One region of the Bartonella henselae str. Houston-1 genome, then DNA from elsewhere that is predicted to be linked to it. Evidence: predicted binding sites of a transcription regulator. Region 1 holds the regulator's gene; the other holds the start of a gene.
What was found. Region 1 encodes LexA, which represses DNA repair genes until DNA is damaged. Its sites were predicted from a motif close to TGTTCNNNNTGTGTTCNG; they were not measured.
Positions count from the first base shown of each region.

Region 2: the regulator LexA is predicted to act here: its motif matches at 2,012-2,029, upstream of ruvC (crossover junction endodeoxyribonuclease RuvC).

Region 1 is NC_005956.1:945,186-950,117, forward strand. It holds gene ttcA (tRNA 2-thiocytidine(32) synthetase TtcA) at 1-759, shown strand, start outside; gene rimO (30S ribosomal protein S12 methylthiotransferase RimO) at 855-2,168, opposite strand; gene lexA (transcriptional repressor LexA) at 2,399-3,103, opposite strand; tRNA gene AYT27_RS04335 (tRNA-Lys) at 4,095-4,170, shown strand; gene AYT27_RS04340 (septal ring lytic transglycosylase RlpA family protein) at 4,804-4,932, shown strand, end outside.
Region 2 is NC_005956.1:1,709,340-1,714,271, forward strand. It holds gene ruvB (Holliday junction branch migration DNA helicase RuvB) at 1-825, opposite strand, end outside; gene ruvA (Holliday junction branch migration protein RuvA) at 838-1,455, opposite strand; gene ruvC (crossover junction endodeoxyribonuclease RuvC) at 1,452-1,961, opposite strand; gene AYT27_RS07745 (DUF1465 family protein) at 2,411-2,929, opposite strand; gene AYT27_RS07750 (OpgC family protein) at 3,095-4,237, opposite strand; gene AYT27_RS07755 (thiamine phosphate synthase) at 4,348-4,932, shown strand, end outside.

The DNA of each region.
Region 1 (4,932 bases):
TTTAATAAATTACGCAAACGGCTTTTGCGTCATATAAGGCAAGCATTTGATGATTTTTCTATGCTTTCCTCGGGGAAAAAGTGGCTTGTTGCTTTATCAGGCGGAAAGGACTCTTACGGTTTACTAGCACTTCTTCTAGATTTAAAGTGGCGTGGTCTTTTACCTGTTGAAATTTTGGCCTGTAATCTTGATCAAGGACAACCAGGATTCCCAAAACATATTCTTCCAGATTTTTTAAATTCTTATCAAATTCCACATCGCATTGAATATCAGGATACTTACTCAATTGTTACAGATAAATTGGTACATACGCAAACATATTGTTCTCTTTGTTCTCGATTACGACGTGGCAATTTATATCGTATTGCACGTGAAGAGGGGTGTTCAGCATTAGTTCTGGGGCATCACCGTGATGATGTTTTAGAAACATTTTTTATGAATTTGTTTCATGGTGGTCGATTAGCAGCTATGCCAGGAAAGCTTATAAACGACGAAGGAGATCTTTTCGTTTTGCGCCCTCTTGTTTATGCTGCCGAGGAAGATATGGAAAAATTTTCTCAAGCAATGCAATTTCCTATTATTCCTTGTAATCTTTGCGGTAGCCAGGATGGTTTACAACGTAATGCAATGAAGGAAATGCTAAAAGATATTGAAAGAAAAATGCCGGGTCGTAAAGACACTATGATTCGTGCTTTAACAAATGTCCGTCCAAGCCATTTGCTTGATAAAAAATTTTTTGATTTTAAAAATTTATTCTAAAGATTAAATATTCATGTAAACGACAGTCGTGACGATATATACGCAATAATGTTTATTTTCATCATATTGACCGCGATCTTCATAAATTGATAATTTCAAATTGCGATACCATAGAGATCATAAGCATCTGATCGTTCGATTTTAACAGTGACAAATTCACCAACACGTAAAGGGCGTCGTGACGATATATGCACAACGCCGTCTATTTCTGGAGCATCATATTGACTACGACCTTTAGCTATTTTGCCTTGACTTTCATCGATAAGAACTTGAAGTCTTTTTCCAACTTTTTTCTTTAAAAGATGAGTAGAAATTTTTTGTTGTTTTGCCATAAAGCGATGCCAGCGGTTTTCCTTCACTTCTTCAGGAATACTTTCTAATCCCAAATCATTTGCAACAGCACCTTTTACTGCTTCATATTTAAAGCAGCCAGCGCGTTCAATTTTTACTTCGTCTAACCATTCAAGAAGTATGTTAAAATCTTCATGAGTTTCACCTGGAAAGCCAACAATAAATGTGGATCGCAAAGTGAGATCTGGACAAATTATTCGCCATTTTTCAATTCTACGATTTATTTTTTTTACAAGAGCAGGGCGTTTCATGTTGCGCAAAACAGTTGGTGATGCATGCTGAAAAGGGATATCCAGATAAGGGAGAATTTTCTTTTCCGCCATAAATTCAATAACGTCATCGACATGGGGATAAGGATAGACATAGTGCATGCGTATCCAAATGCCCATATTGCCTAATTCGCGACAAAGATCGAAAAACTTCGTTTTTACTGTGCGATCTTTCCAAGGCGTTTCTAGATATTTAAGATCAATGCCGTAAGCACTTGTATCTTGTGAAATAACCAAAAGCTCTTTTACCCCTGCTTGTACAAGTTTTTCAGCTTCACGAAGAACATCACTGATAGGACGTGACATAAGATTACCGCGCAGAGTAGGGATAATACAAAAGCTACACCGATTAGAGCATCCTTCAGAAATCTTTAAATAAGCATAATGGCGAGGTGTTAAGCGAATCCCTTGAGGGGGAACTAAATCTATAAAAGGATCATGAACTGGAGGAATTGCCGTATGAACTGCTTGTATAACACTTTCATAGGCTTGTGGTCCTGTAATGGCCAATACATTAGGATATACTTGGCGAATAACATCAGGATCAGCACCAAGACACCCAGTTACAATAACTTTTCCATTTTTTTTAAGGGCTTCATCAATATTGGCGAGTGATTCATTTCGGGCAGAATCAAGAAAACCACAGGTATTCACAATAACGAGATCAGCACCTTGATGTTTGCGCGAAATTTCATACCCTTCGGATCGAAGGCTTGTAATAATTCGTTCAGAATCTACAAGTGCTTTGGGGCATCCAAGAGAAACAAAACTAATACGAGGTGCTGCCATGATAATTCCTGCAACTTTGTAACATTTATAACAATCGAATTTTATGCTACTTTTATTTCATTAAAAACAAAAATGCTCTTGATTTTTTTACATACGCAACATCGTTTATTATAAGCTTATTTGATTTTCTACAAAATTTTATGGATCTGCGTAGCAGATAACATGCTAAAAAAATACTTAAACCCTCTATTCATTGAATAGAGGGTTTTTTTCAGTAACTTTTTTGTTTTTTAATATTTGCGAATAAGTCCGATAAGCTTACCTTGTATCTGCACACGCTCTGGTCTGTATATACGTGTTTCATAGTGAGGATTTGCAGCTTCCAATGTAATAGAGTTTCCTTTGCGTCGATAACGTTTAAAGGTTACTTCTTCTTTATCGATAAGTGCAATAATAATTTCGCCTGATGTTGCAGTATTTTGACGTCTAACAATTATAATATCTTTATCAAGAATTCCAGCCTCAATCATAGAATCATCTTTGACCTCTAGGGCATAATGTTCACCCAAGCTAATCATATCTTGTGGCAAACAAAGCGTATTTATTTGTTGCTGTATAGCGGAAATAGGTACAGCAGCAGCAATGCGGCCCATAATGGGAATAATAATGTTTTTTTTTTCTTCCAAATCAAAATTGTCAGAGTTTTTTGATATTTTTCTTTTATTATTCTCTATTACACTAGGGGAAATTTTACGTGCTGAAGAAAGGTTAAATGTTATTTTTTCGGGAAGTCGGATAACTTCCACTGCACGGGCGCGATTTGGCAAACGGCGTATAAAGCCTCGCTCTTCTAAGGCTGTAATAAGTCTATGGATGCCAGATTTTGAAGTAAGCTCCAATGCAGTTTTCATTTCATCAAAGGAGGGTGGGACGCCTGTTTCTTTCATATGATTATGAATAAACAAAAGTAGCTCATATTGTTTACAAGTCAGCATTAAAGTTCCAATCAAAAGAATTAAAAAAGAGAGAATAAAAAATATAATTTTAAGTAATTATTCTAAAATTTTTATCTTTATAAAAGAATAATATCTATTTTTGAGTTTATAATTGAAATTAATATTTGATATTATTATATAATTTATTTAACATTAAATTATATATTTAATATAATTGTATTTTTATTATTTTAAATAGAAAATTATATTAATATAATTTTTTTAAAACATTTTTGGCAAGATATAAGAAAGAAATAGAAGATATTTGCATATCTTGCAATTTAGCACGGATGATAACTCAATGCACATTTGGAATCAGTTCACTTTATTTTTGCTGTTTTATTTTTAATAAAATTCTCTACAGTTGAAATATATTTGAACACATCATTTTTTATGTTCATAAGCGGTATTTTTAAAGATCTTTTCAACCCATTCTAGGTTTCTGATTCACATCCGCATATTAATGGACTTTCGGTGTACAGATATCGTGCATTACCCGAAGTTTTACTCAACATTAAGGAGCGAGAGAAAATATTACCGCACGCCTATGGATGTGTTATTAAAGATATAAGAAAATAGGATAGCGAACCTTTATGAGAAAAAACAACACTTATAATTTTTGATAAAGATGTTTTTTTTCGTTTTCTATCAGATATGAACAACAGTGTGTATCGTTGGTTTTCTTCTTATTCATTTTGGTTATTTATTTAACCCAGTTTATCGTATTTCTGTATATTCCCTTCCTTATAATTTCGAAATCTTCACTCTTTTACATTTTAGAAGCTATAAGGAATTTTATGTTTCAATTATTACTTTTTAAGCTATCTCAAAAGAGAAAAGTGGTTTTTTATACAACGATGAGAAAAGAAGAAAAAGCAGAAAAATATTGATAACTAAAATAAAGAATAATTTTTTTTTCAAAAGGTGTTGACCAAATCAAAAGTCAACCGTATGTTCCATTCACTTTCGACAAGTAAGAGGGCTTGTTTGGGAGCGCGTAGCTCAGCTGGTAGAGCAACTGACTTTTAATCAGTAGGTCCAGGGTTCGAATCCCTGCGCGCTCACCATATTGCATAGGGTTAATAGATTTACAAAAGTTCGGGAATTATCATTTCTTTAGTTCTTTTTAGGCTCTTTTATTGATTCTATTACAAGTTTTCCTTCTATCAGTCGTTTTCTTGCCCTTTTCCCCACTGAAAACTGTTAGGTATTAAGATCTAATTTGTATAAAGTGATAACACTGATGTCTTTAATACAGCCAAAAAGCGCTTTAAGTTATGATATCATAACTCTTACATTTACATTGATTACAGGTATGACTGTTAGCGTTCTTAAGTTATTACTGAATTATTAATTTACAGTTTTTTCTGTATTTACGGTTATTTTCTAGCGGTTGACTGTTCTTTATACAGAGTAACCCTATTTATTCACAGTTTATATTATGAGAGTATATGTTTCATTTACTATATTGATTTTTATTACTTTTATTCATTCTAATGTCTTTAAAAGTGCCTTTATTTTTTTTGTGGTAAATAACAAAAAATTAACAATACATTAATTTCTTGATTAAAACTAAACTTTAAGTCTATCATGCGCTGCGCGAGGGGAATCATCCTATACTATATAAATTTTCCCATCGCATACAAAAGGCGTGACGTATTTTTTGCGATAAGTATATTGAAAAATAAGCGGGTTTTCAGATGCTTTTAAACAGAAAAAAAAATTTTTCCTTCGTTGTTAAATCAACGTTTCAATTTGTTTCTGTAGTGGCTGTTTCTCAGTTATTGGTATCTTGCTGTGCAAACGAAACATCGCATTTTACATTAAAA
Region 2 (4,932 bases), 760 kb from region 1:
AGTCTGAGCAATCAGCAACAAATAACGACGGTCAAGTGGATCGAGCCCTAGATGATCAACTTCTAGACGAGACAGTGCTTCATCAGCAATTTTTCGATCAATTTTTTTTGCCCTTTTGACAAGAGCAAAATCACAAACCCGCCGTAAAAGTCGCCCGGCAATCCGTGGAGTACCGCGTGCTCGACGAGCAATTTCATGAGCACCATCCTCACTGATCTGTACCGAAAAAAGCCGTGCATTACGCTGAACGATATATTCCAATTCTTCTATGGTATAGAAATTCAATCGAATGGGGATACCGAAACGGTCTCGTAATGGTGTGGTCAAAAGCCCTAAACGCGTGGTTGCCGCAACCAAAGTAAATTTAGCAAGATCAATTTTAACCGAACGTGCTGCCGGTCCCTCACCAATAATAAGATCAAGCTGATAATCTTCCATGGCGGGATAAAGAATTTCTTCAATAGCCGGACTTAAACGATGAATTTCATCAATAAACAAAACATCGCGCTCTTCTAGATTGGTTAAGAGAGCTGCCAAATCTCCCGCCTTAGCAATAACAGGACCTGAGGTAGAGCGAAAATTAACCCCTAGTTCCTTAGCCATAATTTGTGAAAGCGTTGTTTTGCCTAAACCAGGTGGTCCTACAAACAAAACATGATCGAGGGCCTCTTGACGCGCTTTTGCCGCTTCAATAAATATTTTTAAATTGGCCCGTGCTGCCTCTTGACCAATAAAGTCATCAAGCACTTGTGGTCTTAAGGAACGATCTGGATCATTAGGAAGGGGGACGGCACCCAAAAGGCGTTGATCTTCATCTTTATGCATTGTGACCTTGCGCTAAGTAGGAGGAGAAAGCAATTTGAGGCTATGGCGAATAAGCAATGCAGAGGAAACAGTCTCCCCTTCAAGAGCGTTCACCGCTAAAGCAAGAGCTCTAGCTGCTTGATCACGTTCAAAACCAAGCTTAATCAAAGCGGAAAGTGCATCATTTGTAGGTTGATTGGTCACCTCCAAATGAGGGAGTGGAGCGCTATGGATCACCTTTTCACTAAAAGGGAGAGCTTTGCTTTTCAGTTCGCTCACAATTCTTTCACTGACTTTTTTACCAACGCCTGGAGCACGACTTATCATTGCAATATCGTTTAAGGCAATCGCCTGTGCCAGTTCATCTGGCGATAAAGTTCCCAAAATTGCCAAAGCAACTTTTGCTCCTACACCAGGCACATTTTGTAATAAGCAAAACCATTCTTGTTCCGCTTTCGCAATAAAACCAAAAAGGCGGATGGCTTCTTCACGAACATGCGTTTCAATAAACAAACTTAAACTCTCCCCCAAAGCTGGTAAAGAAGGACGCAGGCGATTTGAAATAAAAACTACATAGCCCACACCCTGAACATTCACAATGATATGATCATCAAAGATGTGTTCAAGGATACCTTTTAATTTGCCAATCATGCCATAATCCTTGCATGATAAGAAGCGCCGATACGGTGAGTACTGTGACAAAGAGCAAGTGCAAGTGCATCAGCGGCATCACTGCTATCAAATTCAGCACGTGGAAGAAGAACTTTCACCATCATGTGAATTTGTTCCTTATCGCCATGACCAACTCCAATAACTGATTTTTTCACTTTGTTTGGAGCATATTCAAAAACAGGCAAATTTGCCTGCGCTGGAGCAAGAAGTGCAATGGCCCGTGCTTGACCAAGTTTTAAAGTTGCCGTAGCATCCTTGTTGACGAACACATGTTCTACGGCGGCTTCCTGAGGCATAAACTGATGCAAAATATCTGTAAGCCCTTTGTAAAGCTGGCAGAGCCTAGAAGCAAGATCACAACGTGCATCAGAAGTAAGCGTACCCGCTGCAACAAATTGAAGACGATTGCCAGAGAAATCGATAACCCCCCATCCTGTTCGCCGTAATCCTGGATCAATGCCTATAATACGAATCGTCTCTGCCATAAAGCCAAGTTTATACACTTTTTCCGTATTTGAATAGATGCACGAAAGCAAAGAACACGAAAGAAAGATAGAATTCGATTTGTTTGCTTATCGGATTGTCGTCTTCAAGACAGTATCATCTTTGAGAACAGAGTAAGAGATACCTTCTCTACCAGTGCGCACATATTGCATACGTGCTTCTAAACAAAAAAGGGAACCATTCCCTCAATGCCAACCGCCCGCCTCTTCAAAAGCGACCGCCCTTTCAACAGCAAACACCCCTCCCATAAAAAACCTCTAGGCTTTTCGAACACTTGAGTAAAATGGCGAGGCAGCAAAAAAGAACCAAGGAATAACAGTACAAAACAATGGTACAGAGGAAAGGGAGGGATTCTACCGAAATTAGCTTTCACAAACAAAGAGCATCCTAAACAGAATGAAGAAGAAAAAAGCAACAGATACAAAATTTTCTAAGAGCGCCGAAAAGCCGTTTTAAGCAATTCGATTTGTTTGCCCACCGGATTTTCGTCCTCCAAAACAGGGGAAGAGATACCTTCTCTGCCAGTGCGCAAATATTGCATGCGTGCTTCTAAACGAAGAGAACGAGCAACAAAGTTGCGGAAAACTTCTGGAAATTCTTGCCAATGAGCGCTTTCTAGTTTCAGCGTCGGTGTATGAAGCGAGACTTTCGCGAGCTCTTTTTGTATTTGTTCTGGTGACATCTCTCCTTCGCGCTCTGCACGAAGAAGGAGAAGTTGAGAAGCGATTTGCATAAGCCGTGTACTTAAATACATCGCCTCTTTGGCATAAAGAGCAGAAACTTCTGCAGAGAGAGAACGTGCTGCTAATTTGCCTTCCGTATCAATATAAGTTGCTGTTTGTTCAATCAGCGCCATTGTTTCTTCGTAGAGGCGGTTAAAAGCATTGTCAAAAGCATTATGCTCAACCATAATAATAGGTTCATCATAGGGACGTTTATATGCACTCACACTTTTATACTCCAAATATCAGCACAAAAATCACGACACTCAACGAAATGAGGGATAAAAAGTTTCCTTTCCTACTGAACAGAATGCTTTTTTTAATGAGTACCCCTTTTCAAACTTTTGCGCAATGTGCTTCTTATGCTAAGGTTAACGCGTCATAGAACGCCATTACAAACAGAGAGGTTTTCTTGCGAAAAACCGATGAAGAGATGGGCGTTTTTCATAATAATAGGCGACCCCAAATTGCAGAGCAATACCACTTATAATCAAGAGGCTATCGGAAAAAAACGTTCCTGTCATCACTGTTTTTAAAATTTGCCCTACCATGGCAAAAACAGTCCCTGTTACAAAGACGGGGAGACTGTGTTTCCCTAAAATTGCTAAGGGATGCTTTTCTGCAACATGAAACCACGTATGAAAGCGAGGCAAACAAAGAATAAAGAATGATAACGCAACAACATGGAGCAGACGCGGCAAACTTAAAAATGTTTTATTAAAATTAATCAACGGAGAAGACCAGCCAAGCCACCCCAAAACGCCCCACCATTCTAAGCGAACCCATAACAGTGAAAACAAAAGATACGCGGCAGCAAAAACGAGAAAAAAAGTCTGACAGGCAATATTTTTTCCTTGCTGAAGAGATAAACTGCTGACCAATCCTATAACAAACAGGAATTGCCAGGATAAAGGATTCAAAAACCACTTTCCCTTTAATGGATAAGAAGGAGGAGCAATTTCATAAAATCCACTGAGGAGGTAGAGCATGAACGAACCTAAAAGCAACAATCCTTTTTGTTTACAACTCAAATAAAGCGCAAAAGGCGCAAAAAGCATGAGCACAATATAAAGAGGAAGAATATTATTATACCCCAATTGATGTCCAAAGCTTAAAACACTAAAAAAAGCGATGAAGGGTTGTGTAAAAAATAAACCCACATTATTCATCGATAAAAGTTTCTCTGTTTGCCATAAGCAAAAGGCTCCTAAAAAAAGGCTTAACGTTACAAAGGTAGTGAAAAGATATGCCGCATAAAGCTGCAAAGCTCTGCGCCAAAGTTTACGCACAATGAAGGTAAAAGGCTTCTGCTGTAAGCGATTATGAAAGCTGAGTCCAAGAGCAACCCCCGAAAGCAAAACAAAGACTTCTGCTGAATCAGAAAAACCGAAGTTTCTATGTGTTAGAGACTCATAGAGAGTTCCGGGAATATGGTTGATGAAAATTGTCAACAACGCTAAAGAACGAAAAACATCAATGCGTGTATCACGATGAAGAGGATGTATATTATGCTTTAAAACACTCTGGTATGCCATAATGGCCCCCCAAAAAGTTACATAAAGTAGCGGCCTCTTTCAGCAAAAATGCTAAGATGAATCTTTCATTTTTAAGTGTCAAATTTTTTTTTCAGAGTCAAGGATTTTGTATGACAAAACAAAAGAGTAAACCCGTTGAGTACCATCCTTTTCCGCAATTGGTTTTAACATTAGACGTTCGTCGTTCTTTCACACCCACTTTTTTACGACAAATTTTACAAACGAGGTCTTTTGCGTGCGTTATCCTCTATGATTCTCAAGGGGTGCAGGATGATGCGGTTTTTTTACAAAAACAAGCGCAAATCTACGCAGAGGATATTCAAAGTAACGGTGCGGCTTTTCTCATCTCTGGTGAGCGGAGAGTTTCTGAACGAATAAAGGCAGATGGTTTGCATATAGAAGGTGATCTTAAGGCTCTCGAATATTGTGATTATCAGAAAAAGGAACAAAAAATCATCGGTTTTGGCAATATTCGTAATCGCCATTGTGCAATGGTTGCTGGAGAAGCAGGTGTTGACTATCTGTTATTTGGCAAATTAGGTGCGGATAAAAAACCGCATGCCCATCCTCGCAATCTCCAGTTAGCACGGTGGTGGGCAGAGATTATGGAAACCCCTGCCATTGTTCAAGCTGGAAGCGATTTTGCAACCTTTGATGAAGTGATAAAAACCGCATGTGAATTTATAGCCATCGAA